Regions from separate parts of the Pseudoalteromonas issachenkonii genome, predicted to be linked through region 2. Evidence: predicted binding sites of a transcription regulator. Region 2 holds the regulator's gene; each other region holds the start of a gene.
The links. Region 2 encodes sigma-54, which starts transcription at its own class of promoters, with help from an activator protein. Its sites were predicted from a motif close to GTTGGCACGNNNNTNGNNT; they were not measured.
Positions count from the first base shown of each region.

Region 1: a site for sigma-54 is predicted at 5,041-5,059, ahead of pdsR (proteobacterial dedicated sortase system response regulator). Genes of this name have one in related genera too.
Region 3: a site for sigma-54 is predicted at 5,638-5,656, ahead of PISS_RS14680 (TorF family putative porin). Genes of this name have one in related genera too.

Region 1 is NZ_CP011030.1:2,648,880-2,656,502, forward strand. It holds gene proB (glutamate 5-kinase) at 1-672, opposite strand, end outside; gene PISS_RS12315 (DMT family transporter) at 804-1,766, shown strand; gene PISS_RS12320 (class GN sortase) at 1,658-2,266, opposite strand; gene PISS_RS12325 (marine proteobacterial sortase target protein) at 2,263-4,263, opposite strand; gene pdsO (sortase-associated OmpA-like protein PdsO) at 4,289-5,014, opposite strand; gene pdsR (proteobacterial dedicated sortase system response regulator) at 5,244-5,939, shown strand; gene pdsS (proteobacterial dedicated sortase system histidine kinase) at 5,933-7,623, shown strand, end outside.
Region 2 is NZ_CP011030.1:458,321-465,943, forward strand. It holds gene PISS_RS02080 (YgiQ family radical SAM protein) at 1-562, shown strand, start outside; gene mgtE (magnesium transporter) at 640-1,998, opposite strand; gene PISS_RS02090 (HPr family phosphocarrier protein) at 2,138-2,410, opposite strand; gene rapZ (RNase adapter RapZ) at 2,435-3,277, opposite strand; gene ptsN (PTS IIA-like nitrogen regulatory protein PtsN) at 3,297-3,749, opposite strand; gene hpf (ribosome hibernation promoting factor) at 3,754-4,041, opposite strand; gene PISS_RS02110 (RNA polymerase factor sigma-54) at 4,068-5,567, opposite strand; gene lptB (LPS export ABC transporter ATP-binding protein) at 5,902-6,627, opposite strand; gene lptA (lipopolysaccharide transport periplasmic protein LptA) at 6,624-7,163, opposite strand; gene lptC (LPS export ABC transporter periplasmic protein LptC) at 7,153-7,623, opposite strand, start outside.
Region 3 is NZ_CP011030.1:3,158,074-3,165,696, forward strand. It holds gene rpsH (30S ribosomal protein S8) at 1-135, opposite strand, end outside; gene rpsN (30S ribosomal protein S14) at 157-462, opposite strand; gene rplE (50S ribosomal protein L5) at 473-1,012, opposite strand; gene rplX (50S ribosomal protein L24) at 1,029-1,343, opposite strand; gene rplN (50S ribosomal protein L14) at 1,354-1,722, opposite strand; gene PISS_RS14670 (AsmA family protein) at 1,997-3,955, opposite strand; gene PISS_RS14675 (hypothetical protein) at 4,222-5,385, shown strand; gene PISS_RS14680 (TorF family putative porin) at 5,758-6,435, shown strand; gene PISS_RS14685 (YIP1 family protein) at 6,631-7,341, shown strand; gene PISS_RS14690 (efflux RND transporter periplasmic adaptor subunit) at 7,390-7,623, shown strand, end outside.

The DNA of each region.
Region 1 (7,623 bases), 1.2 Mb from region 2:
TCTGGCAATATCGGCTGCCTGTAGTTTGGTTGCCATACCCCCTGTGCCTAGGTTTGTACCGCTGCCACCCGCAAGTTGGCGTAACTCATCATTAATATGGGTAACTTCATCAATCAAGGTGGCGTTAATGTCAGTGCGCGGATCGCTGGTAAATAACCCTTGTTGATCGGTCAGCAATAGTAATTTATCGGCATTGGCCAAAATAGCCACTAATGCCGATAAGTTATCGTTGTCACCTACTTTTATTTCACTGGTAGCAACCGCGTCGTTTTCATTGATGATCGGCACAACATCATAATTTAATAAGGCATTGAGGGTATCGCGCGCATTTAAATAGCGCTCTCTGTCGTCAACATCGGCGCGCGTTAGTAGCATTTGCCCCACGTTAACGCCATATAACGCAAATAAACTTTGCCAAATATGAATGAGCTGCCCCTGTCCAATGGCGGCCAACATTTGTTTGTCTATTAATGTGCGCCCACAGGGTTTTAATAACTGTTCGCGACCTGCGGCAACCGCACCACTAGAAACTAAAATAACCTGATGACCTTGCTTTTTTAGCTCACAGCATTGGCGAACAAGTTCCACCATATGTGCTTTGTCTAACTTATCGGTACCGCCAGTGAGTACGCTTGTACCTAGCTTTACAACTACGACCTGATCCCTTTGCATGTTTTTTACTTAGCGCAATAAATGATGAATTTATTTATACCAGTTCGGTATTTTTGAACAAGTAAAAAATATTCAAGCCCCCCCTCTGCGTGCTAGGATCGCACTATATTCAACCGATTAAATTACACCTTATGCCTGCCAGTTTATGTTTAATTATTGCCACCTTTTTGTGGGGTAGCTCCTTTATTGCACTTAAATACGCGATTGCGATTTATGACCCTGCCTTGGTGATATTTTTACGTATGCTCACCACTTTACTGATTTCGTTATGTTTATGGCGTTACGTAATTCGCTTTGAATATTTAAAAGGCGATTGGAAGTATTTATTAGGCATGTCGCTGGCAGAGCCTTGCTTGTACTTTTTATTTGAAGGCCACGCAATGGAATATACCTCAGCGTCTCAGGCGGGGGTTATTGTGTCTTGTTTACCCATTATTGTGGCATTTTTAGCGTTTTTCATGCTCAAAGAGCATATTAGTAAAGCTATTGTGGTGGGTTTTACGCTGTGTATTGGCGGCAGTATTTTACTGACCTTGCTCTCACCCAGCTCAAGCCAAGCCCCAAACCCATTACTGGGGAATTTTTTAGAATTAATGGCCATGGTGTGCGCGGCATTTTATACCGTGTGTATAAAACATTTAGCTAACCGCTACTCCCCACTCACATTAATTGCTCTGCAAGGTGTGAGTGGTAGTTTGTTTTTTGCTCCATTTTTATTGTTTATTGACCTACCCAGCGAAAACCAACACGATTTAACCGCACTAATGAGCATTTTGTACTTAGGCTCTTGTGTTACTTTGGGTGGGTACGGCATGTACAACTACGCGATTAGTAAAGTGTCGGTGTTAACCGCAGCGGCTTACTCTAATTTAATTCCAATTTTCACTTTAATTTTGTCAGCCATTATCCTTAACGAAGTACTGACACTTGGCCAGTGGATCAGTATATTTGTGGTGTTTATAGGCGTAATGATAAGCCAACGCCATCAAGAACTAGTGGTCGATATTCCTAACGCCACCTCGGGTGAGGATATTTCAGCCGACACTAGCCACCTTAAATCGGTGGTCCCCGAGGCCAGCGAATCAAAAGGGTAACAGGTCAGTAAATACAGCCCTGCTTGATGCAAAAAATCGGTGTTGTACTGATTAATCACCTCAACATGTGTCACTGAATAATGCTGCACTTGGCCATTTTGTAATTGCAGAGAAAATTGCTCCCCCACTTTAGCGTTTTTTAAAAACGCAAAGTGGGTATCGTTGTGCCCGGCAATAAGTGCTCCTTGCGAATTACCAACATCAGCCCCACCTAATTCCCCCGCAGCTAAAAAATGACTAGGCGCAAACGCTAAATTTCTGCCACTTGCGCCATCGAGCACGGTTAGTCGTTTATTATGCTTTGGCCATATTATTTGTGCCACTGGGTAACTATCAGCATAAAACCACGGCTTAATTTTTTTATTGGGTGATTTAAGGGCTGTTTGCCATGCTTGCTCTATTAACACTTGTGCAAGCCATGCCTTTGCCTGCATATATGCACCATGGCCAAATAGGCTCAGTCCTAAGGCTAGTAAACCTATGCTCAACCACTTTTTCATTTACAGCGCCTTACTAACAACAGGCCACCTAGTAGCATTAAAGCTCCAAACACAATATGCATTTTGCTTTGCCCATCAGTTTGCGGCAAACGCATGGTCATTCCTTGTGGCATTAAATTAGCCACTTGTGTAGTTTGTTTAGCAACTTCTTTAATGGTGCTCTCTTCTATGGCAATAAACGCAGTAAATGGGCTAAGTAATTGATGCTCAAGCGCAAGTTGCTGCACTTGCTGTTTTACAACACTTTGTTGGTTGTATAGCAATAATGACTTTATTTTTTGACGTGCCCAGAGCTTATCAATTCCTGTGGCTTTTGAGCTTGCTTGCGAATTAAGCTTAACCTTAAACTCACCATGCGTTGTTTGCCCAGTAAAAGTAATTGTATCGGTATTATCTAATTTAATAGCCACCATAATAGGCTCAGAAAAATACAGATCCGGTAATGGGGAGGGCCAAAAATCTAAGCTGTCTCCATTTGTATTTGTTAACGCTAAATTAGTCATCGCCGGGTGAGCGAGTTTATCAAACAACTGCTGCATTTTCGGCTGCACATCAAAGGTGCTACCAATAAAGGTATAAGACCCCTTACCTATATCAGCAGCGCGGCGCATAAAAAAGCGATTAGGTGCGCTACCAATGCCGACGGTAAATAAGCGGCTGTCACCTAAAGTGCGCGCAATACTTTTAAATAACTCATCTTCGTTACTCACGCTACCATCGGTTAAAAACACCACTTGGCGTACAAAACCCTCAAACTGCGCACCATTAAGTACGGCATCAAGCGCACCTTGTATTTCAGTACCACCGTCGGCTTGCAAGTTATAAATAAAGCGCCTTGCACGGCGTAAATTAAAGTCACTAGCAACTAAAGGGGTATCACTCATGGCAGTAACCTGATTATTAAAGCCAATAATATTAAAGCTATCATCACTATCAAGTAACGAGAGTGCGTAAAACAATGCTTTTTTAGCTTGCTCCATAGACTGCCCATGCATAGAGCCCGAGGTATCAACTACAAACACCATTTCACGCGGTAAACGCTGAGATTGAGTAAAGCTATCGCTTGGCGGCATTAGCATTGCTAACGCAAACTGCTCACCATTTTTTGCTTGCTGAGTAAAAAGTGCGGCTTGAGCTTGCGCTTTTTGTAGTGGCTTAAACTCCAGTACAAAGTCTTTATTTATTGCTTGCTGTGGTTTTAGCACAATGCTGTATTGTCCAAACGCAGAGTTTTCAATATTTACCTGATGGTACTTAGCGTTTATATCAACCAATTCTAAGCCTATATCCATGTTAATTGTTAAGCTTAAATCGCTGGCATTAGCCGCCTCATTGGTTTGCTTTGTATAAATAGGGCTTAACCATCCTTGTGGAGTAAACGAAGATGTATGATCACTTTTTACCGTACGCTTATCTTGCTCTTCGTTCAGTTTCCCTGTTGTTGCATGATAGCGTGGCGTTATTGTGGTTGGAAAATGAATCGCAAAGGTTCCATGCTGGTAATCAATAATCTCTTGATATTCAAGCGTTATAACAATCTCTTCACCAGGCCCTATATTCGCCACATTTGTAATAAACATATTTGCACGCTGCTGACGAACCAAAGAGGCCTGCTTCCCTGCTTGCTTGGCAGCTTGATACTGTTTTTCTGCTTGGTGTTTTTTTGCTATTTTACCGTGAATCACTCGCTCACCAATACGCATGGTCATTGCTTGCACGGCACTTTCATCGGGTAAAGGAAAAGCATAACGTGCATTTACTGCAAAAGGATTTTCATTTATGAAGTGCTGCGTTACTACAACATGATTAATTAGTCCTGTTAGGGTCATTTTTGCATCGCTTTTTAAAATAACCCCAGGATTAACCGCCACTCCTTGGCTATCAAACAAGGATAGTTTTGGCGACTGTGCATGGCTTTTAAAGCTGGCCAAAAGCACGATAATAATAAAAATAAAAAGGCTTACCTTGGTAAGCACTTTGGTGGGTTTACTCAACATAAATCACTCCATCGAACGCACGTTGTTAATTGCTTGCTGTTTGATTACTTGACTGATTTAGCGCACGGGTAGTGAGAGTAACGCGTCTATCAAAAAAGTTATCTTCAAGGGTGTTACTGTTTGCTATGCTTTGCTGCTCGCCAAATGCTTGTGCGCTTAAGCGTGTATGGCTTACACCTTGTTTAATTAAGTAACTTTGTACGGCGTTTACTCTGGCTTTTGAAAGTAATAAGTTTGCTTGCTCTTCACCACGCTGATCGGCAAAGCCACTTAAATCAAGCGCGAGTTGCGGTTGGCTTTTTAATAACGCAACTAATTGATCAAGCTGCTTGGCAAAATGAGGAGCAATATCGCTAGAGCCTGTTTTAAATTGCACTGTCATCGCCAATAAATTATTAAGCTGTGATTGCGTTAGTTGCTCATTTTGCTGAGCCAGCAGCTCAAGTTGCGCTTCTAAGTGGCTGTTATGATTAAGAACATGTTGGTAGTCGTTGGTTTTCTCTGCCATAACTGTTAAGGCTTGTTGCTGCTCGGCAATAGTTTGCTCAGCCACCTTGGCATCGCCAATTAAGCCACCAGCAAATGCACCTACAAACGCGCCAATAGGCCCACCAACAACGCCACCGATAATGGCACCTGTGCTTAGGCCGACTATGGTTTCCTTTTTTGCTTCTTTCGATGGAGTATCCGCGGCAAAAGCAGGAGCGCAAAAAGTACTAACGAGTGTGAGTGCGATTAATGTTTTCTTCATGATTTATTCCTTACTATTGGTAATGGGTTGGCAAGCTATTGGTTGGCACTTGCGTTGTATCTGTAATTTCAATATTTGTATTAAAACAGCATGAAGTGGCAACAAAGGGGATCAAAAATGGCAAACTGCTGAGCAATTGTGGCGAAAAAATGGCAATTGTGTTTTTAACCGTACTTAGCGCAAAAACTTCGCTATAGTGCGCCTAAGTCAATATGAGTAATTAATAAAAATGAAGAAAATAGCCATCATTGAAGATGAAACCGCTATCCGCGAAAACTACATAGAAATGCTGAGCGCTCAAGGCTATCAGGTGAGTGGTTATGAAAACCGCCCTCAAGCAGAAGCGGCCTTTAAAGAAGCGCTTCCCGATTTAGCCATTGTTGATATTGGTTTAGGCCATGAAATAGATGGCGGCTTTTTACTGTGCCAGACACTGCGTTCACTGTCTAAAACCTTACCAATTATTTTTTTAACCGCTCGCGACAGCGAAATAGACACCGTATGTGGCCTGCGCATGGGCGCCGACGACTACTTAACCAAAGACATTAGCTTAGCCCATTTAGCTGCGCGTATTGGCGCGCTATTTCGCCGTATGGAAGCATTAGAGCAACCCGCCGATGCTAACGCACTGATAACACGCGGCCAACTAACACTCGACACGCAACGTATGCAGGTGCTTTGGCAACACCAATTAGTTGATTTAACCGTGACTGAATTTTGGATGCTGCATTCACTCGCTCAGCGACCAGGGCACGTTAAAAGCCGTAACGATTTAATGAGTGATGCTAAAATTTATGTAGATGACAGCACCATTACCTCGCATGTAAAACGTATTCGTAAAAAGTTTATAGCACTCGATAGCCAGTTTGACTGTATAGATACCGTGTATGGCATGGGCTATAGGTGGGAGCAACCCACATGCTGAGATTTGGCCTACGCAGTAAATTTATCCTACTTTCGTGCTTTTTGTTTTTGTTGCCATGGCTTGGCTACGAATATGTATGGGAAATGGAAAAGTTTTTACGCCAAGGCCAAGAAAAAACGTTGGTAGGCACTACACGCGCACTGGCCACGGCCCTGCATGAACGCCCCGCTTTATTTGACGAACAAACCAACTTTTTAGATCAGGTGGTAAAAGGCCGCGATCTCTATGCTTATAATTTAAAAAGCCCGATTCAGCTCGATGGCAAACTCAACGACTGGGACGCTTATCAATCGCTGTTTTGGCTTTATGATAAACGCTACTTACAAACAGCCAATGATAACCATCAACTGCGCGACTTATCATTTAGCCACATGGTGGGTAAGTTTGATAATTACTTATATGCAGTATTTAAAGTCACAGATGATGCTTTAGTTTACCGTGCTAAAAATAGCCTCAGCATTACCAATAACGATTACATAAAAATTGGCCTAAAAAATCCTGATGGACAATTTAATACTTATATTATTGCTCCGCGCCAAGATGGCTGGGTCAACGCATTTGATGCCTACAGTAAAATGCCTTTTACTAAAATTCAGGGTTTCTTTAAAAAAACTGAAACAGGTTACAACCTTGAGCTGCGCTTTCCTTTGAGTATGCTTGGCAATAAACTGGGGTTTGCCATTGCTGATGTTGATAGTAAACAGCCAAGCCAAACACCTAATATCATGTCTACATCCAACTTAAATAACCCAAATGATTTAGGCTCAGTACTGGTGCCCTCCCCTGAAATAAACCGTATATTAAAAGGCATGGGCCACAGCGGCAGTCGCATTTGGGTGGTCGATAATCATCACCGTGTTTTAGCGCAATCGGGCAGTATTCAAAATGCCGATGGCGTATGGGCTGATGGGCTAAAAAATCAAGCGCCAAAAACCGCATGGCAGCGCTTTGAACAGACCTATTTGCATCCTTTGTACTATAAAATTTTAACCCGTCCCGAAGATGAGTTTATAGACACCCTACACGATGTCGCCTCAATGCAAGGCACTCATTTAGCCAAAGCACTCAAAGGCCAACCGGCCTCGTCTTGGCGACTCACCCCCGATAACAAAGCGGTAATATTATCGGCCGCGTATCCTATTTGGATTGAGGATAAGGTTATTGGCGCAGTTATAGCTGAAGAAACCACCAATGGCGTGCGCACACTGCGTAATAAATCGCTGGAAAAACTATTTAATGTGATTTTAGCGGTCATGTTAATTGGCACAGTCACTTTGTTCTTTTTTGCCTCACGTATATCAAGTCGTATTAGGCGACTACGCGATACAGCAGAGCAAGCCATTGATGCACAAGGGCGGATAACAGGCTATATAAATTACAGCGATGCCAATGACGAAATAGGCGATTTATCGCGTAGCTTTTCAAATATAGTGAGCCGACTTGGAGGGTATACCGATTATTTAGAAAATATGTCGTCGCGCTTATCTCATGAGCTGCGCACGCCGGTTGCTGTTGTACGTTCATCACTTGAGAACTTACAAAGCTTGCAGCAAAGTGAACTGAGTCAAAAATATCTTGAGCGTGCCAGTGAAGGAGTTGAGCGTTTAGGGAAAATAATTACCACTATGAGTGAAGCAACCCGACTTGAGCAAAGCATTCAAAGTAATGAGTCTGAGCCGTTTGA
Region 2 (7,623 bases):
TATGGGCGCCTATGATGAATTTAAAGCGTTATTTGATAAGTACTCAAAAGAAGCGGGTAAAAAGCAGTATTTAATTCCATACTTTATTTCTGCTCACCCGGGGACTAAAGATGAAGACATGGTAAACATGGCTTTGTGGCTGAAATCGAATGATTTTAAGCTTGATCAGGTACAAAACTTTTATCCATCACCGATGGCCAACGCTACCACCATTTACCACACAGAAATGAACTCGCTACGTAATATTAAAAATAATACGGAGCAAGTACCTGTGCCTAAGGGAGCGCGCCAACGTCGTTTGCATAAAGCAATTTTACGCTATCACGATCCTGCCGGTTGGCCAATGATCCGCGAAGCCCTGCGTAACATGGGCAAAGCCAAGCTTATTGGTAAAGGACCTAACTGTTTAGTCCCTGAAGAAGGGCGAGATGAAAGACAAACCAAAGGCGGAAAAGGTAACAAGGGCGGTCGTCCTGCGCTGACTCGTCATACTGGCTTTAGCCAGTTTAAAAAAGCCAACACTAAACCTAAGGTAGGTGGTAATCGCCAGCGCGCTAAGTAGCCTTAACTTATGTAAAGTAACTATCGGCTTAAACAAAAACACCGCGTATTGATGCGGTGTTTTTGTTTATAAAAAGATTAAATCAATAACCAAGTCGCAGTACCTAAGAAGGCAAATATACCAACAATATCAGTTACCGTGGTTAGTACCACACTGCCTGCAAGTGCTGGATCTATTTTCATTTTTTTAAGCAATAGTGGGATACTAGCACCCGCAATACCTGCTGCAACTAAATTCATAAACATAGCAAACGCTAAAACACCACCGAGTTTGAAATCCCATTGCCAAAGCGCAACGACACCGGCAATTAGGATAGACCAAACCATACCGTTAATCGCGCCGATAGCGAGTTCTTTTAATAATAAAAAACGTTGGTTAGTTTGGTTGATATGGCCCACCGCGATACCGCGAATAACCAAAGTTAAGGTTTGGCTGCCTGCAACCCCACCCATTGACGGGACAATACCATTGAGCACAGCAAGAATTGGTAATATAGCTAAGGTGTTTTCAAAAAAGCTCGCCACAATTGCAGCCAGCAATGCAGTTAGTAAGTTTACACCCAGCCAAATTGAGCGCTTTTTAGAGCTTTTCAACACAGGTGCAAAGGTATCTTCTTCATCATCTAAACCCGCTAAACCCAGTAAACTGTGCTCAGCGTCTTCACGAATAACATCAACGATATCATCAATGGTGATCCGCCCAAGCAAGTGTGCGTTGTCATCAACAACCGGTGCCGATATCCAGTTATGACGCTCAAACAATTGTGCAACTTCGCTCTCATCCATTGAAATAGGAATAGACTCACAGTCTTCATCCATTAAATCATGAACAATTTTTTCAGGGGGGTTGGTTAATAAAGTGCTCAGCGATAGGGCGCCTAAAAAGCAGTTATTTTCATCAACCACATATAAGTCATCTGTACCCTCAGGTAATTCGCCGCGTAAGCGAATATAACGCAGTACCACATCTAGAGTCACATCGGGGCGAATAGTAACGGTATCTATATTCATCAATGCGCCAGCAGAGCGCTCTTGATACGATAAAGCCTGCGTTGCACGTTCTCTATCTTGAATATCCATAGCGCTAACAACATCTTTATAAACGGTGTCAGGTAGGCTACGTAGTACTTCCCCTAAGTCATCATGGCCCATGTCTTCGGTTGCGGCAGCAATGTGCTCGGGTGCCATTTGCGCAATAATGCCCAAACGTACATCTTCAGACAGCTCTTCAAGCACATCACCTTGTACATCAGGATCAACAAGCTGCCAGAGCATACGGCGAATTTTATGCGGGGATGATTCTAAAAGAAGTGCGGTATCACAAGGCGCCGTTTTTGCCAGCATGCGTCTAACTTGAACAAATTGACCACTATTTAGTGACTTAGTCACCTGTTTTAGTTGTTGTAGTGGAATATCTTGTTCTAAAGCTTCAGGCATTGGCGTCCTTAATTAAATTGTATTACATGCTGGAAGGGTATAAATGCTATTCAATTTTAGTTTATCTTACTTTATGTGAGCAAACTACCTCAACCACTATTAACCTAAGCTTAGGATGATGAGTTAATAATGAACTTTTTTATTCTTGCTCATTAAATCGTTGGTCGATGAGTTCACCTATTGCGCTAAGTGCAGGCTCAGCGTCGGGGCCTTCGCATACCACCTTAACTTCTTTGCCTTGGCTGCTTTCGAGTAACATAAGTGCCAGCACGCTATCGCCAGCGGCTTGTTTGTCATCTTGAAATAAAGTGATTGTGGCATCAAATTGCACAGAAAGCTGAGCTAATACTGTCGCCGCTCTAGCGTGTAATCCTAATTTGTTTTTTATTAAAAATGTATTTTCTAAGCGCATGACATGTTCTCGCAAGCTTTGATTTTATTCTTGTTCTCGGTGGCGAATTTTTACATTAGGATGACTCATTGCAAAGCTTTCGCCAATGGTTTGCGCTAAATAAACAGAGCGGTGTTGCCCACCGGTACAGCCAATTGCAATGGTTAAGTAGCTGCGGTTATTTCGTTCTAAATGCGGCAGCCATGTTTGCACAAATGTTTGAATTTGCCATGTAAATTTTTGCACTATGCTGTGACTTGCTAGGTAGTCTTTTACTGGTTGATCCAGCCCCGTAAGTGGCTTAAGTTCAGGCTCCCAATGCGGGTTTGGTAAAAAACGGGCATCGAATACGTAATCTGCTTCTTTAGGGATGCCGTGTTTAAAACCAAATGACTCAAAGGTAATGATCAGTTGTTTATCTTTTTTTCCGAGTATTTTTTCACGAATAGATTCAGCAAGCTGATGCACACTTAAATCCGTGGTATCAATCATATAATCAGCACGGTTAATCAATACATCAAGTAGTTGTTTTTCTTTTTTTATGGCTAAATCAAGCGGCAAAGAATCAATAGATAAAGGGTGGAGACGTCGCGTTTCTGAAAAACGTTTTATTAATGTTTGATCGTCACTGTCTAAATAAAATACCGTTGGTTTAGTAAAACCAGGTAAATATTCAATGATTTCATTAAACTGCTGTTGCTCTTTAGGTAGATTACGCACATCAACACTCACGGCAATTTTATTATAACTGTCGGAAACACTGCGCACTAATGATGGTAATAAATTAAGTGGAATATTGTCTACACAATAATAACCTAAGTCTTCCACAACGCGTAACGCCACAGATTTACCTGAGCCTGAACGACCGCTTATAATTATTAATTCCATTTATCACCTTTCTTTATTACTACGATTGACTGACGATAACCTGATACAGTTCGCTATCCGATTTGGCGGCGCGTAACTGTTTACAAAATTCTTTATCATTGAGCTTATCAGCAATCGTGGCTAGCGTCTTCAAATGCTGCTGATTATCGCCATCGGGAACAATTAACGCGACAAAAATGTCAACCGGTCGGTTATCAATCGCATCAAAATTAATAGCTGTTTCGCTCACTAAAATCAAAGCAAGGGGCTCTTGAGCACCACTCATGCGACCATGTGGAATAGCAATGCCTCGACCAATGCCTGTACTTCCAAGCTTTTCTCTTGCAGTTAATGCATTAAGAATATCTTGTTGTGTTAAATAGGGCAGCTTATTGTGAGCCAATTCACTGATAAATTCTAAAATTCTTTTTTTACTATTAAAAAGGACCGCAGCTTTACTGCAGTCCTGACAGATAAGTGAGCTTAGTTTCATAGTGTTAGTGTCGAGCAAGTTTCTCTTTGTGTTTAATTACTTGACGATCTAGCTTGTCAATGAGCGAGTCTATAGCGGCATACATATCTTGATGCTCAGTAGAGGCAAAAATCTCAGCGCCACTAACATGAACGGTTGCTTCAGCTTTTTGGTTTAGTTTTTCTACATCGAGAATAACGTGCACATTCGTTATGTGATCAGTGTGCCTCTGTAACTTCGAAAATTTACTATTTACGTAGTCTCTAAGCGAGTCGGTAATATCTACATGGCGACCAGTTAAATTCAGTTGCATAAACATTTTCCTCTTTGTTGTACGCCTTAAATCAAACTTTTACGTTGATTAGACGGGGGAATAGCTAGAGATTCGCGATATTTTGCAATGGTTCTCCTCGCTACTTTAATTCCTTGCTCTGCCAATATATCTGCAATTTTACTATCACTCAATGGTTTAGCTGAGTTTTCTGCAGCGATTAATTTTTTAATTAATGCACGTATTGCTGTTGATGAACATTCGCCACCATTTTCAGTACTTACATGGCTTGAAAAGAAATATTTAAGCTCAAAAATGCCACGTGGTGTATGCATGTATTTTTGCGTAGTAACACGCGATATAGTCGACTCATGCATTTCCACCATTTCAGCCACATCGTTAAGCACCATAGGCTTCATAGCCTCAGGACCGTGTTCAAAAAAGGCCTGTTGCTGCTGCACAATACAGTTGGTTACTTTAAGTAGCGTGTCATTTCTACTTTCTAAGCTTTTTATAAACCATTTAGCCTCTTGTAAGTGCGAGCGAATAAACTGGCTATCACCACTTGATTTAACCGTACGCGACATAGCTGCATATTGGCTATTTACTCTGATCTTAGGCATGCTATCTGGGTTTAATTCAACTACCCAACGACCTTTAACTTTTTTAACCGACACATCAGGAATAACGTATTCAGACTCTTCTCTGACAATAGTGTCTGCCGGTTTTGGGCTGAGCGTATGAATCAACGTCATGATTTCTTTAAGCTCATCTTCTTTAAGCTTTGTTTTTTTCATTAACGTGCGATAGTCACGTGCAGCAAGTAAATCAATATGATCGGTTAAGATCATTTTTGTTTCGTTTAAAAAAGGTGTGTCTTTATCAAATTGATTTAGCTGAATACACAAGCACTCTTGTAAACTACGCGCGGCTATTCCCACTGGATCAAATAGTTGAATACGCTTTAGTACCGCTTCTATTTCGTCAAGTTCAACTTCATCTTCGCCGTCGTTTTCTTGGTTAAAGCTTTCTAATATTTCTTCACAGCTAAGGGTTAGAATCCCTGAGTCGTCTACAGCTTCTACAATTGCAATAGCTATCGCTTCATCGGTAGGACTAAACGGCGTCAGTTGAAGTTGCCACATTAAATACTCATGCAGCGTTTCAGTCGAAGAGCCTTGATAAATAGATTCATCTTCTGGCATTGGGCCCGATGAAGAGGCAGGCGCAGCGCTCATATATTCATCCCAAGTAACATCCATAGCCATATCATCGCTAATAGTGTCTTTGGTCATTGCTTCGCCGCTATCTTGCTCATACTCGCTAGGTTTATCGTCAGCTGAGGCACTTAGCGTTAAGTCATCGTTATCGGCTTTTTGTTCGTTTTTACCTGCAGTGTCTTCGCTGTAATCGTGTTCTTCAACTTCAAGCAAGGGGTTGCTATCGAGCGCTTCTTGAATTTCTTGCTGGAGATCCAATGTACTGAGTTGCAATAAGCGAATTGCTTGTTGCAACTGTGGAGTCATTGTAAGTTGCTGGCCCATGCGCAGCTGTAATGATTGCCTCATGTATCTCTAACAATCCTTTTAAATTACGGTCTGTTGACCTTTACGGATTAAAATTTGTTCAAACTAGGGGCGGTTTAATTGCGGCGCGAGGTTTGTAACCTAGTGGGCTAAGTCAAAACCGAGCAACAAAGAGTAAATCGTCCCTAGGCAGAACCCGAAGGGCAGCGCCTGTTTGGCATTGATGCTGCGTTATCGCCTATTTATGGGGAATACCACACCACATAGGCTCTGCCTTGCCTAAATACCAAACAGACTGCTGCAAATTCAACCTTGAAAGGTCAACAGACCTAAGTATAATTAATCTTAGCAGATGCTTAGTGGAATAACACACATATTAGAGCTTGAACTGCTCGCCTAAATAAACATCGCGTACTGTTTTATCGTTTAATACATATTCTGGAGTGCCTGATGCAATTAACTCCCCATGAGAAACTATGTAGGCTTTTTCACAAACATCAAGAGTTTCGCGTACGTTGTGATCTGTGATCAATACGCCAATTCCTCGGTTTTTAAGATGCTCTATAATCTTTTTAATATCTAATACTGAGATAGGATCAACCCCCGCAAAGGGTTCGTCTAAAAGGATAAATTTAGGGTTTGCTGCTAACGCGCGAGCAATTTCAACGCGGCGACGTTCACCACCTGATAAAGCCATACCTTGACTATCGCGGATATGCTGAATGCTAAATTCATCAAGTAAATTATTTAAGGTATCTTCGCGTTGTTGTTTATTTAATTCTTTACGTGTTTCTAAGATAGCCATTAAGTTTTGATAAACAGTCAGCTTTCTAAAAATAGACGACTCTTGCGGTAAATAACCAATCCCTAAACGCGCTCGGCTGTGCATCGGTAATAAAGTAATATCTTTATCATCAATTGATATTTTGCCTTTATCGCTAGGCACAAGGCCTACAATCATATAAAAAGTGGTGGTTTTACCTGCACCATTAGGGCCAAGTAACCCCACAATACTGCCAGCTTCAACCTCTAGGCCAACGTTTTTTACAACTTCACGACCTTTGTAGCTTTTAGCTAATAGCTCTGCTTTTAATGTGCTCATGGTTGACCTTTATCATCTTCTTTTTTATTTTCAACAGGGACTAAAATAGTGTGTACACGGTCTGTTGAGTTTTCGTCTTTTTCTGCGCTAATTAACTGCTGCTCGATATCGTAAGTGATACTTTTAGCTGTTATTTTTTGACCTGCTTGAGCAATGCTTGCATCGCCGATTAAGGTTAAAAAACGCAGCGACACATCGTAACGCACTTCATTAGCACTGGCGCTCATTATGGTGCCATCAGCTTGTGTTTCTTCAAAATATGCAGGGCTGCCTGTGGCAATTAATAACTGTTTGTTATCGCCTAGGTCATCGCGTTTATGCACTTCTAAACGGTCAGCTGTGATACGGCGATTACCATGAATAATTTCAACATTTTTCTCAAAAATGCCTACGTTTTCTTTTAATTGACCTTCTTGCTTATCTGCACTAATTGAAATTTGATTAGCAGCGGGGGCTTCAGCAGGTTCAGCGCCATTACTGTTAAAAGCAATTAATAGTGAGGGAACAATTAAAATTTTAAATAGGTTATTGGTCATAATATAGGGTTCGCGTATGGTTAATAAGTTTAATCACCTCGGTTTTTAAATCGGCCTCAAGGCCTTTACCTGTGATTTTTAAATTAGGTCCTGTAATAACGACAGGCTGCTGTGATTGCATGGTTAATAGTTTTATATCAACATTGATGGTCTGGGCGGTGATCGTATCGATCATGGCGTTATCTACTAAGTTTTGAGCGGTTACATTACCCTCTAACACCAGTTGACGGTCGTCGTAGAGGGTGGCTTCATCGGCGTTAATACGCCATGTTTGCTGCTCGTTGTATAAAGTGAATATAGGCTTTTCAAAAAAGGTAAAACCGAGTTGTTGATACAACTCCATTTTTACCGCAGTTACCTTATGGCTCACTTTACCTTGTTCATTATAAGCCGTTTGTTTTAGCTCAATAGCGGTATAATCAGGCTTAGCAATAACTTGTGTTTCTTCGCTTGCAGTAAT
Region 3 (7,623 bases), 700 kb from region 2:
GTAACCTTCATTTTTTAATACATTAGCTACTGCTACTTTCAGTTTCGAATTAGGCATCGTTACAGATACTTTCTTCGCTGACTGACCGTTACGGATTCGTGTAAATAAATCCGCGATAGGATCTTGCAAGCTCATAGTCTTACTCCCATGATTCTATTACCAGCTAGCCTTTTTAAGGCCAGGAATTTCACCGCGCATAGCTGCTTCGCGAACTTTAATACGGCTCATGCCGAATTTGCGAAGGAAACCATGTGGGCGGCCCGTAATGTTACAACGATTACGTTGACGTGCAGGGCTAGAATCACGAGGTAAAGCTTGTAGCTTAAGTACCGCGTCCCAACGATCATCTTCAGATGTATTAACATCACTGATGATAGCTTTTAGTGCTGCACGCTTTTCAGCGTACTGAGCAACTAGTTTAGTGCGCTTTGCTTCGCGCGCTTTCATAGAATTCTTTGCCATAACCCTACCCTTATTTCTTGAATGGGAAGTTAAACGCTTCTAACAACGCACGGCCTTCCTCATCTGATTTCGCAGATGTAGTGATTGTGATATCCATACCGCGTACACGGTCTACTTTATCATAATCAATTTCTGGGAAGATGATTTGTTCACGTACGCCCATGCTGTAGTTACCGCGTCCATCAAAAGACTTAGCACTCACACCACGGAAGTCACGGATACGTGGGATAGCGATTGAAACCAAACGCTCAAAAAAGTCCCACATACGCTCGCCGCGTAGGGTTACTTTACAACCAATCGGGTAACCTTCACGCACTTTGAAGCCAGCAACAGATTTGCGTGCTTTAGTGATTAAAGGTTTCTGACCAGAGATAGCTTCTAGATCCGCAACAGCGTTATCTAAAATCTTCTTGTCAGCTAAGGCTTCGCCCACACCCATGTTTAATGTGATCTTTTCGATCTGAGGGACTTGCATGACAGAGCTGAAACCAAACTTCTCTTGAAGTTCAGCAACTACTTTGTCTTTATATACTTCATGCAGTTTCGCCATCATTCTACTCCAACTATTAGATAGTTTTACCAGTAGATTTAAAGATACGTAATTTCTTACCATCTTCAATCTTGAAACCTACACGATCTGCTTTGCTCGTTTCCGAGTTGTAGATCGCAACGTTTGATACGTCGATAGACGCCTCTTTCTCAACAATACCGCCAGCTTGGTTCAACTGTGGAACCGGCTTTTGGTGTTTCTTGATTAAGTTAATGCCTTCGACAAATACTCGACCAGACTCGGTTACAACTGAAAGCACTTTGCCGCGCTTACCTTTGTCTTTACCTGCTAGTACGATTACTTCGTCATCACGACGGATTTTTGCTGCCATGATAGACTCCTTACAGTACTTCTGGGGCTAGTGAAACGATTTTCATGAACTTTTCATTACGAAGTTCGCGAGTCACAGGGCCGAAAATACGAGTACCAATAGGCTGCAAGTTATCATTTAAGATAACAGCCGCATTGCTGTCGAAACGGATCAATGAACCGTCTGGACGACGAACGCCTTTTTTGGTACGCACAACTACCGCGTTTTTAACATCACCTTTCTTCACTTTACCGCGAGGAATCGCTTCTTTTACAGAAACTTTAATGATATCGCCAATCGCTGCATAGCGACGGTGTGAACCACCAAGGACTTTTATACACTGCACTTTGCGAGCGCCGCTGTTATCAGCAACTTCCAGCTGAGTTTGCATTTGGATCATGTTAATGACCTCCGGTGTAGTAATTACAACTTGTCTTAAATTTGTTTAAAATCAAGACATTTCGATTGAATTCCACTCAAAAAACATACTAGATGTCTCTTAAGGGCGGGCAATTGTATCAGCATTGAGGGGGGAGTGGTAGGTTATTTTTTAATTAATTTAATAGGGATGCTAAATTAAAACGAGGTTTTCTATGCTATTTATCTAATTTACAGGTGGTTATAAAACAAACAAGGCATCTTGTTGATGCCTTGTTTTATATCAGTAATTAAAATTAGCCAAACAAACCTTTTAATTTGTCTTTAATTTTATCTTTAGCTTTGTCTTTTGCATCATCAAGCTTTTGCTTAGCTTCATCTTTTAAAGCATTGCTTACATCAAGCTTTATATTCACGTCATGAAACGGGCCTTTTATGCGTAAAGGAACTTTAAAGCCAGTACTGTCATCGGTTGTACCTTGACCTTCAATAGAGTCCACGACGCCTGTTACTAGTCGATAGTTAACCAGCGTTTGCGGTAAATCAACGTCTCCTTCACCTGAAATGCGTATTAAAGGGCTGATCAACGATAAATCAGTATTTTTGCCTACGCCATTGGTAAAGTTAAAACTACCAGAAAGTGCAGAGAAATCGGTTTTCTCAGATTCTTCAAATCCTGTATCTAATCCCTCAGACACGGCATTAAAGTTGCCTTTAACTAGCTCTTTACCCTTACGCACCATTTCCGCTACGTTTGCTCCCTTAACGGCACCATCCGCGAACTTGAACCCTAGCTTACCATTAAGCGCGTTAATGAATGTTTTTTGGCTTTGCCCTGCCGTGGTTAGATTCCAACTTAAAGAGCCCTTGCCCATTAGCTTATCAAAGCCTGCAGCATCGCTAAGTAATGGCTGTGCGTCTATTTTATCTAAATCGAAGTTGGTTGCTATTTTATAAGGGGTATTTTGGGCATTGATAGTAACCACCCCTTTACCTGTTCCTTCATAAGCGGCAAAGCTATCTAAGCTTAATTTAGCAATGCTATTTTTAAGTGCCACAGTAAACTGATTAGCGCCTAGTTTAATGTCGTTAGCTTTTAAACCACTTGAACGAACAATCACATTTGCATCTAATGCACTTAAGCCACTTAAATCAATTTTAGTATCATCCCATACAATCGGTTCTGCAGGCTTAGACTCGTCTTTTGCAGGGGCTTCTTTTTTAGCTACGGTTTCTGGTAAGTAAGGATTTAAATCAAGCATCCCTAGGTCAATATCAGCATTAACCGCTAAACGACTGCCTAGATTCACCTTACTTTTACCTTTAATCTCGAGTGCATCGAGCGTTGCAACTAATTCAGTTAGGTTAAACTCCTCACTTAGCAAGTGCATTTGGGCATTGATACTAAAGGCATTAAACGCATTGTCTTTAGCGTTTAAGTCAACCCCTTGCCAGTTAGCAATATTTTTAACTGAATCACCGTTAAGTGCTAATAATCCTTTAATATCTTGGCCTTGTTTGGCTATGCTGCCATCAAACGTTAAATCGACTAAACGTGAGTTAAGCGTTTGCTTTACATTAAATGGGGCACCTTCAATCGCTTTTGCTGGAGTATCAAGTTTTACATCAAGCTCAAATCGCTCTTGCATATAAGTAATAGCCCCTTTGACTTCGAGCTGTTTGCGCAGTGAAGGCAGTAATATAGCCAGTTCTAAATCGCTAATCTGTTGTTTAGCACCCGTTTGACCATCTAAATATGTAAACGACCCGCCATAAATAGCGACTTCACCTAATTGAATATCAAAGTTTTCAGGTAGTTTGACTGCCTCACCCGATTGAACTTGCTGCTCAGGTTGCTTGGCCACTGCATCAAATAACTGCCAGTTAGCTTTACCGCTTTTATCGGTTTCTAGCAAAATATCAGGCTCATTAATGACAAACTTTTCTAGCTTTAACTCGCCACCGAGTAATGAAAGCCAAGGAATATGAACGGCAAGTTGCTGCATACTTGCCATATCAGCGCGAGAGCCGCTAGGCATATTGGCAAAATGCACATCATTAAGCTCCAGCTTTAATGCAGGAAATACACTGAGGGTTTTATCGCCCTTTATGGTTAATGTGCGCCCAGTTGTTTTTTCTACCTGCTCAGACACTTTATTAAAAATGGTATCGGTAGGAATTAAAAATGGTGCAGCAACAATTAACGCTATGCATAGCAATAATATGACACCAATAACTTTAAATAAGGTCTTCATGATCATCCTTTCAAACGTGCAAATAATGTTCTTATCATAGCGGGAGTTAACACTAAAAGCATTGTTAAATAAATAAAAAACATATCAATTAGGGCATCCCTTTTTAAAATCAGGTTTTCAAAACTCATTTTAATAAATTTAAAGATTCATGCCCCTGATTACATTGCTGCAATTGTTCGGTATGATGCGCGCCCCTGTTGTATTTAGCCTAAATAAGCTAAAATGTAGCGACTAAAAAATATATCTAACCGGAGAGTCTACAAGGCATGAAGAAACTGCTAATTTCACCGTCAAAAATGGCATTAGGCGAACAAGAAAGTCAAATTTATCAAAACATTCTGAAGCAATCTTCAGAGCTAAGCCTAAACCTGATGGCCGTGAAAGTGGAAAACCATCCAGAAGATTTTTTAGGTTGGTGTTACGAGCTATTAAGTGCAAGCCGCGACCGCATTAATTACGACTTACTCGAAACCTCACAATTACCATTATTAAAAAAACTGCACGACCAACTTATTTCAGCGATTAGCTTTTTACAGTTAAAAACATTACGGGTAGCACCTTGGCCGGTAGTGAGTATGTTTGTAGAACAACATAAAGAACTGGTGGCACTTGATGAGCAATTACGTTTAACTGCTTATATCTCAGGCCTGCGTGAAAAGCCGTTAAAAGATATGATCCCTGAAGACTTACTCGCTTTTAGCGGTAAGCATATGGCATCACTCGATCCGAGTACTTATAACTTTGATGTAGAATGGTTTGCCTCTACCAAAAGCGCCAAAGGTTTTCACCTGATGCTGGCTGATTTGCCAGGTGCATTCGACGATGCACTCAGCAACATTCCACTTGAGGGTGATGTAGCGCTAGGTAATTACCAACAATTTGTAATTGCTTACTTGAGTGCATTTAATGGTAGTGATGAAAAACCAACTCTGGCGCCTGCCACCCGTTTATTAGCAATGCGCCGCCCTGATGTATTTACACCGATTAGTAACAGTCGCTTAGATGCACTTTGCTCCGCACTTGGTATCACCAAATTAAATAACCGTGACTTTGAGCGTTACTGGCAAGATGTAGTACAAAGCATTCACGCTATGTCATGGTTTAAAATGGCCAATGCAGGTAATGAACTAGAAACTCAGTTAGTGGATATAAAAGCGCTAATACCTTGCTTTTTTTATTATGCAGATACGAATACTGCAGATAACTCTAACTACATTAAGCTACTAAATAAACCTACACGTAGCACTTCGAGCAGCAGTAAAGCGCCACGCCGAGGTAAAGAATCTGCTGAGATTTTAGTGGATCGCGCTCTTGCTGCTGATGATATCCCAGAACATATTCGTGCTAAACGTGACTCTATTATTAGCGAAGTACAAAAAGGCCGTAGTGTAAACGAAACAATTACACTTATGCGTACCATTTTTGGTTAAAACGTATATCAAACGCAATTAGCTTTAATAAACTAGCTTAACGTTAGGGTCTGTAGACCTTCCAAGGTTAAATTTTCAAAGGTCAATAGATCCTAATATAGATAGCCTGGTAGCGCTCTAATGGTGCAGCCAGGCTTTTTTTTGCACCAGCAGTGTGTTCTTTCCTTACATACTTTTCACTAAGCGTCTTTGCGCATAACTTCAACACCTTGTTTTATAATATAAAATTTATTTTTTATTAAATAAATGGAAGCTGGCACATACAGTGCAATTCCCCCTGCAGTAACGTAATAATACGCCGCCGTTCAAAAGGTTGTAGTCGTTTATAATAAAAAACCTTGGCGTGCAAAATCATACAATGGGAAATGAAACATGCTAAAACTACAAAAAACAATACTCATCGGTGCATTGGCATTAACAGGAATGACATCAACTACTGCATTTGCCGAAGTAACAGCCAATGCAGCCGCTACTTCTAACTACTTATGGCGCGGACAAGAGCAAACTGGGGGCGATGCAGCTGTATCTGGCGGTATTGATTACGCTAATGAATCTGGATTTTATGCAGGTACGTGGGCGTCAAATGCGTCTTGGGCCGATGAAATGACCTACGAACTAGACTTATACGCCGGTTTTGGCGGCGCTATTAATGAAAACGTAAGTTATGACGTAGGTTATATTTATTACGCTTACCCAGATGCGGCATCAGGTGCAGATGCTGATTTTTCAGAAGTTTACGGTAGCATTAGTGTGCAAGGTTTTACATTTGGTGCAGCCGTACTTGCAACATCTGCTGCCAGTGGTGATGGTACTGATTTTGGTGATTCACTGTATTTAAACGCCGATTACAGCTTCGCTGTTGGTAGCAATGGCACTGAAATGGCGCTACACATAGGGCATTACTCAGGCGATTTCATCGGTGATGACAATATTATTGATTATGATGTATCAGTGTCTAAAGATGGTTTTACCTTTGGCCTATCTGATAACGACATGGACGGCTCAGATGTTAAAGCTTATGTAGCCTACGCTGTCGACTTTAGCCTATAAAAAGAATGTGTTACTTGCTGCAACACTAAGGGCCGAAAGGCCCTTTTCTCGTTTTAAATAACTTAACTAGATCTAATCACGCCACACCTTGTTAACAAACCGTTACAATTAATAAATCAACTTACCTCGCTTTTACCTTAGTATATGACTGATAACTATATAGTTCACTATTGAGAAAATCATAAAGGAATAATCATGAAGTCATCTAACGCGCTATCTGCTTGTATCGACATTTTTATCAGCCCAAGCAAGGCTTTTAATGGGCTAAAAGAAGCTAAAGGCTGGTCTTGGCTTGCTTTTGCACTTCTCGCTCTAACCCTTGCAGCCTCTGCTTATACATTTTATACCACTGCAGACTCACAATTTATTTTAGACCAGCAGGTTGCTGCAGCGAGTGTGGATGCCACAATCGGCGAGAAAAAAATGATCCGTCAAAGTATGGAGCAAAGCCTCGATAACCAAGTGTGGTTTGCAATTGGCGGGGGTATTTTCGGCCTTCTTTTTATAAATGCACTCCTATCTGGGTATTACATGTTGATATCTAAGCAAGACCCTGATGCTAATTATAGCTATGGTGCGTGGTATGGTTTTGGTGTTTGGAGCATGATGCCCATGGTTATTTCAAGTTTAGGTGTTGTTGCGCTAGTTCTTACAGCCAGTAACAATGAATTACCTATTAGTTTATTCAATTACGCGTCTATAAATCAGTTATTTCTGGGATTAGAGCTTGGAGATAGCTTCTATAATATGATGGAGAGTTTAAGTATTTTTAGTCTTTGGAGCATAGCTTTGGTTGCTATTGGGTTAAAGTGTTGGACTAATTTCAGCTTTAATAAAGCACTTCTTTTTGCTGCGCTACCGACCATTATCATTTACAGCATCTGGACAATTATTATTGTTGCTTAAAGGAATGTAGGCAAACTTTTCTGCCTACTCATAAATACGGAAATAAAAATGAAAAAAGCGATTATCATTACCCTTGCAATTGCAGCTTTTATTGCTCTTATCGTATCAAAGCAAATTACTGGCGATGAAAAAGCACCAGAGGTAAATGTTGCACAGGTTGAGCAAGGTAGTATTGCAGACTCCATTATGGCCTCTGGCAATTTAGTCTTTAATACTCAAGTGCAGTTACGTTCAGAGGTAACCGGACGAGTCGACAAGGTGTTTGTTGAAGAAGGGCAAAGT